2 regions of the Pseudomonas sp. WOUb67 genome follow, and region 2 is predicted to be linked to the other one. Evidence: riboswitches for the same ligand, from Rfam matches in the RefSeq annotation. Region 2 holds a riboswitch; the other holds the start of a gene.

Region 1 (3,205 bases), 670 kb from region 2:
CCTGCCATCAGGCAAGGCCAAGGAGACGCTGTCCAGCGTCAGGATTGACGTGTTCGTCATGCACAACTCCACAAATGCCGCGACATCTCCGGCGCGAACCGGAGGCTGAAGACTGGCCGTCGAACGGACGGCGGCATCAATGGCGCATTGGACGAACACCTCGTAATAGGGGAGTGCGTAGCCTAACGAACCGCCGGGGGCGGGTAAAGCACCGCCCGCCAGCTGGCCTCAGCGCTGCTTCTGCAAGCACTTGGCCCAGTCGCCACCGTGGCCGTGTGCGCAGGCCTCTTCACTGTCGAAGCGCACGTGCCAGGCAGGGTGATCCAGCTGGATGCCGGCGTGGTCCAACGCCTGACTGGTCAGCGCCACCATGCGCGCTTTTGCTTCGCCCGCCACCGCAGCAGCTTTGTCGGCCTCGTGCTCGAACACCCAGGTGATCCGCAGGCTGGCTGGGAAATCCTCAGGGTCAAGGCGGTGGGTGAGCCAGGTGAAACCGACGATTTCTGCTTTGGCGGTTTCGCAGGCATCGGTCAGGCACGCCACCAGCTCGCGCTCCAAGCGGGCCATTTCGCGTTTGCCCAGCGTCTTCACGGGTTGGCCTCGTCATCAATCTGCTGGCAGAAGCGCAGGCGGTTGCCGAACGGGTCGTACACCTGCATCTGCAGGCCCCAGTCCAGGCGCTCGGCTTCGGGCCGGGCGTAGCCGTACTGTTTGCCTTGCAGTTCACGCTCCAGCGCGCGCAGGTCGTCGATGCGGGCAAACACGGTAGAGCCGGGGCAGGCATCACCGTGGTGCTCGGAAAGGTGCAGGATCAGGCCGTCGCGGTGAATCTGCACATACAGGGGCAGGTCCGGGCTGAATCGGTGCTCCCAGTCGACGCTGAAGCCGAGGAAATCGAGGTAGAACTCCTTGGCCTTGTCGACCGAGAAGATGCGCAGTACCGGTATGGCGGGGGCGAGGGGCATGGGGCTTCCTTGACCGTGGGCAAAGGTGCCACTGTAGCGCAGTTGCAGCCCTTGTGGTCGGCCAGCCCGCAGCAATGGTTGACCACCCGCCAGGCACTGCGTAGCCTTGCCACTTCGAGGTTCTTCGGCCAGGCCGAAGCTAAGACGGGAACGCGGTACAAGCCGCGGCTGCCCCCGCAACTGTAAGCACCGACAACGGATCGACACAGCCACTGCGTCAACGCGCGGGAAGGCGTCATCCCGCCAGCCCGCTGTTCAACCGAACGGGGAGATGGAACGGTGCAAGCCAGGAGACCTGCCTCGCAACGTTTTCGACTTTCAACCGGGCGGGGTGATCCGGTGGCGAACAAGCCCGGCCTACCTGGCCCGCGGCTGTCGTCCTGCATGCCCGCGCCACTCTGCCAAGGGCAATGCGACATGAAAACACTGGCCAAGCTCCCCGTTACCATCGTCACCGGCTTCCTCGGCTCGGGCAAGACCACCTTGCTGCGCCACATGCTCGACAACGCCCAGGGCCGCCGCATTGCGGTCATCGTCAACGAATTTGGCGAACTGGGCATCGACGGCGAAATCCTCAAGCAGTGCAGCATTGGTTGCACCGAAGAAGAAGCCAGCGGCCGCGTCTATGAACTGGCCAACGGCTGCCTGTGCTGCACCGTGCAGGAAGAGTTCTTCCCGGTCATGCGCGAGCTGGTGGCCCGCCGTGGCGACCTGGACCACATCCTGATCGAAACCAGCGGCCTGGCCTTGCCCAAACCGTTGGTGCAGGCCTTCCAGTGGCCGGAAATCCGCAACGCCTGCACCGTCGACGCGGTCATCACCGTGGTCGACAGCCCGGCCGTGGCCGCCGGCACCTTCGCCGCCTACCCGGACCAGGTCGATGCCCAGCGCAAGCTCGACCCTAACCTGGACCACGAATCGCCACTGCACGAGCTGTTCGCTGACCAACTGGCCAGCGCCGACCTGGTGGTACTGAACAAGGCCGACCTGATCGACGCCGAAGGCCTGGCCAAGGTCCGCGCCGAAGTGGCCGAAGAACTGCCGCCGGCCGTCAAGGTGGTCGAGGCCAGCAGCGGCAAGCTGCCACTGGAGGTGCTGCTGGGCGTGGGCGCCGAGTCCGAGGCACACATCGATGGCCGCCGTACCCACCACGATTCGCACCACGACGGCGATGATCATGACGACCATGACCATGACGCCTTCGATTCCATCTCCATCGACCTGCCGGAGGCTGACGAAAGCCTGCTGCTCGACGCCCTGACCCAGCTGGTGGTGGAGTTCGGCATCCTGCGCGCCAAAGGCTTCGCTGCCATCCCGGGCAAGCCGATGCGCCTGCTGGTACAAGGCGTGGGTACCCGTTTCGACAAGCACTTCGACCGCGCCTGGCGTGCCGACGAGCCGCGCATCACCCGCCTGGTGCTGATCGGCCAGGAACTGGACGCTGCCCAGCTGGAAGCGCGCCTGCGCCAGGCCTTGGGCGCCTGACCCATGCACCTGCTGCGGACCCAGCCCGGCGGCTTCGTGCCGGACGACAGTATTGCCGATCTCGGCCAGACACCCGCCGAACTGGTGATTCTCTGCAGCGGCGATTCGCACCTGGCGTTGCTCGCCGATACCGCCGAGCAATTACCTGAAGGCTTCCCCAGCCTGCGCCTGGCCAACCCGATGCAGGTGCAGAACCACGCTTCGGTCGACCTGTATGTCGACCAGGTGCTGCGCCATGCCAAGGTCATTCTGGTGTCGCTGCACGGCGGCGTCGGTTACTGGCGCTATGGCGTCGAGCAACTGGTCGAGCTGGCCGCCCGTGGCGTGCAGCTGATTATGGTGCCGGGCGATGACCGCCCGGACCCGGAGCTGACCCGCCTTGGCACCGTTACGGGCGAGCAGGCCGAGCGCCTCTGGCACTACTTGCGCCAAGGCGGCAAGGCCAATGCCATAAACCTGTACAACTGCCTGGCCAACCAGTGGCTGGGCCGCGATTATGCCTGGGACGAGCCGCAACCCTTGCCGCGCACCGCCGTGTATCACCCGGCCAAGGGCAGTGTGGCGCTGGAAGACTGGTACCCGCACTGGCACCCGGACTACCCGGTGGCGCCGCTGCTGTTCTACCGCTCCCACTTGCAGGCGGCCAACACCGGGTTCATCGACGTGTTCTGCCAGCGCCTGCAGGCGGCTGGCTTGAACCCGTTGCCGATCGCCGTGGCCAGCCTCAAGGAAAGCGCCTGCCTGGAGCAGGTCGA
Region 2 (3,205 bases):
GGTGTGCGAGCAGGCACGCGGCCGAGGCGTGGCGCGCCTGATGTGCGAGCACTCGCAGAAGCTGGCACGCCAGGAGGGCTTTCTGGCCCTGCAATTCAACTCGGTGGTGGCCAGCAATGAAGTGGCGGTGGCACTGTGGCACACGCTGGGCTTCGAAACGGTCGGGCGCTTGCCCAAGGCCTACCGCCATGCCCGCCTGGGGCTGGTGGACTGCCTGGTGATGTACAAGTGGCTGGCGGATGAACCGGTGGTGGAGAAGCCGCCGCTGCTGATTGGGCGCAAGAACATCGAGGCACGGGTGTCGCGGCGTCGCGGGCGCTGATCTTCTTGAGCAGGTCTGGCCTCTTCGCGGGCTTGCCCGCTCCCACAGGTACTCCACTTTCCCCGAAAGGCGTGGATTTCCTGTGGGAGCGGGCAAGCCCGCGAAGAGGCAGGGCCTGCTAACCGCTCAACCTCAGAAAGCCAGGCCCACCTTCACACCAAACTCGTCACGCTTGAGCTTGGTGTTGTCTGCTGCTGGCGAGTCTTCATCCAGCTTGTATTCGGTGCGGGTGTAGTACACCCCGGCCTGCACCGGCATACCGCCCTGCTGGTTCATCAGCAACGTCACCTCGGCATACGGGTTGGTGCGGTCTTTCAGGTCGACCGTGTCGCTGCCAAAGTCGTCCACCTTCAGCCTCGCGCGGCCGTCCAGGGTATGGCGTGCGCCCACTTCCACCCGCAGGGTCGAGGCGTCGAACTGGTGGTTGTAGCCCAATGCCGCCTTGGCAAACGGCGACTTCACGGTGAGCTTGGTATCGAGGTCGTTGATTTCCGGCTCGAAGCGCGACCAGCTGTAACCGCCGCCCACGGTCACGTCGACAAAGTTGCGCGCGTCCAGCGCCGCACGCCAGCCAAGGTCCAGGTCGGCCTGGGCCTCCTTGAGCTTGTTGTCGTTCTTCTTGCCGAATTTGGCTTCGGCGCCGAGCTGGTAGATGAAGCCGGACTCAGCTGTCAGCTTGTTGCCGAAGGTGGCGAACACGCCGCCTTGGCCCATGTGTTCCTTGTCGCTCTCACTGCCACCTTCGAACTTGAACTTGTCGTAGCCGCCCTGCACACCGAGTGTGAACAGCGGGTCGGTGCTGGGCGCGGCGGTGGCCGCCAGCGGCGCGGCGATCAGGGCGAGCAGGCAGGTGTGGCGCAACAGTTGACGAGCAGGCATGCGGGAAGTCTCCATGACTTGATAACGAAAGGCGAACGTGCGGTTCGAGACAAACGTCGCCAAAAAAGTTCGAAAAAAAATCAGTAAAAACGCGCAACCTTGTGTTTTATCGCAGGATTAATCGCACGCCAACATTTGACGCCCCAGCGTTTCAGTGGTCAGATGCGCGCCAGTTTCAGGTGCCCTTCGCCGCCGCGCGCAGGGTGAAACGGGAAGCCGGTGCGTCGTGTTAGCCACGACAAGTCCGGCGCTGCCCCCGCAACGGTAAGCGAGCGAACCCTTCGAGATACCACTGTGCACAGGCATGGGAAGGTGAAGGTTTCATGCCCCTCGCAAGCCCGGAGACCGGCCTGGAGCGTCACTTGGCAACCCGCGGTGGGCGGGCGCAGGCCGGAATCCGTGCGCGCGCCTGGCTGCATGGTTCGCCTTTGCGTGTTTTCCACCGGGATCCATTCATTCCTGCAGCAGTGGAACGACATGTCCCGTAAGTTCAAGCTTCACCCCCTGGCGGCCTGCCTGGCCGTCGCCCTGCCGGCCTTGGCCGATGACCGTGACCCGCAGCCCCTGGCCTTGCCCTCCACGGCCATCACCGACACCCTCGACAGCCGCGCCATCGACCTGGCCACGCCGACCCAGGCAGGCTCGCGCCTTGGCCTCAGCGCCCTGGAAACACCGGCCAGCACCAGCAGCATCAGCGCCGAGCAGATCCAGCAGCGCAACAACCTCACCGTGCAGGATGCGGTCACGCGGTCGCCGGGCATCACCTTCGTCGGTTCCCCGGGCGACGGCGGCACCGGCCTGTCCGCCCGCGGCTTTGCCGGCCACAGCTCGGTGATGACCCTGTTCGACGGCGCACGCCTGTACACCGGTGCCGGCACCCAGACCTTCCCTGTCGACCCGTGGATGGTCGAGCGTATCGATGTGATTCGCGGCCCGGCTTCGGTAATGCATGGCGAAGGCGCCACCGGTGCGGTGATCAACGTGATCCCGAAAAAACCGTTTGCCGGTGAGGTACGCAACCACGTGCGCCTGGGCTACGGCTCGTGGGACCGCCAGCAGCTCGGCCTGGACAGCGGGGGCAGCCTCAGCGAGCGCCTGAGCTATCGCCTGACCCTCAACCAGCAGGCCGGCAACGGCTGGGTCGACCGCACCACTTCGCGCAGCCTGGCCCTGAGCGCCGCGCTGCGTTTCGATGCCAGTGACGACTTGAGCTTCACCCTTGCCCACGACCGTGGCGATGCAGAGCCGGCCAACTACTACGGCACCCCGCTGATCGACGGCCACTACCGCAGCAGCCTGCGCAAGAAAAACTACAACGTGCAGAACGACGTGCAGCACTACGTCGATGAGTGGACCCGGCTGACCACCGACTGGACGCTGAACGACCACGTCAGCGCCAGCAACCAGCTGTACTACATCAAGAGCCGCCGCCACTGGCGCAACGCCGAAGACTACAGCTGGGACGCCGAGCGCCAACAGTTGCAGCGCGGCAGCTACCTGGAGATCAAGCACAACCAGGAGCAGTTCGGCGACCGCCAGACCTTCACCTTCGACCACACGTTGTTCGGCCTGGCCAGCAAGACCGTGGTCGGCGCGGAGTACAACAAGGTCCGCTTCAACGTCGACAGCAACTCACCCTACAACGATGTGGGCGGTGATTTCATCGACCCTTGGCAGCCAGAGCCGGGCTGGTTCCACAGCGCCTCGCCCCTGCGCCCGCAAACCTTGTCCAGTACCCACACCTTCGCCCTGTTCGCGGAAAACCGCCTGCTGCTCAGTGACCGGCTGTCGCTGGTCACCGGCGTGCGCCGCGACCAGAACCACATCGACCGCACCAACCTGACCAACGACAGCCGCAGCGACCGCAGCCTGCAGGGTGGCAACTGGCGCGCCGGGCTGGTGTTCGCGGTCACCGACGACCTGTCGCTGTACGGGCAGTACTCCACCAGCGAAGAGGGGGTCAACAACCTCATCAGCCTCAACCCCACCCAGATGCACTATGAC

The links. A riboswitch is a leader RNA that binds a small molecule or an ion and turns the genes downstream of it on or off. The one in region 2 is predicted to bind cobalamin.
Region 1: it holds a riboswitch for cobalamin, as region 2 does, so the genes downstream of both, cobW (cobalamin biosynthesis protein CobW) here and ABOC32_RS21980 (TonB-dependent receptor) in region 2, are expected to answer to the same signal.

Annotation. Positions count from the first base shown of each region.
Region 1 covers NZ_CP170112.1:4,282,794-4,285,998, reverse strand. Annotated here, with positions in the region: gene ABOC32_RS19085 (ATP-binding cassette domain-containing protein) at 1-60, opposite strand, end outside; gene ABOC32_RS19080 (hypothetical protein) at 229-591, opposite strand; gene ABOC32_RS19075 (glyoxalase superfamily protein) at 588-965, opposite strand; cobalamin riboswitch at 1,066-1,282, shown strand; gene cobW (cobalamin biosynthesis protein CobW) at 1,383-2,450, shown strand; gene cobN (cobaltochelatase subunit CobN) at 2,454-3,205, shown strand, end outside.
Region 2 covers NZ_CP170112.1:4,949,485-4,952,689, forward strand. Annotated here, with positions in the region: gene ABOC32_RS21970 (N-acetyltransferase family protein) at 1-322, shown strand, start outside; gene ABOC32_RS21975 (outer membrane beta-barrel protein) at 455-1,201, opposite strand; cobalamin riboswitch at 1,362-1,568, shown strand; gene ABOC32_RS21980 (TonB-dependent receptor) at 1,679-3,205, shown strand, end outside.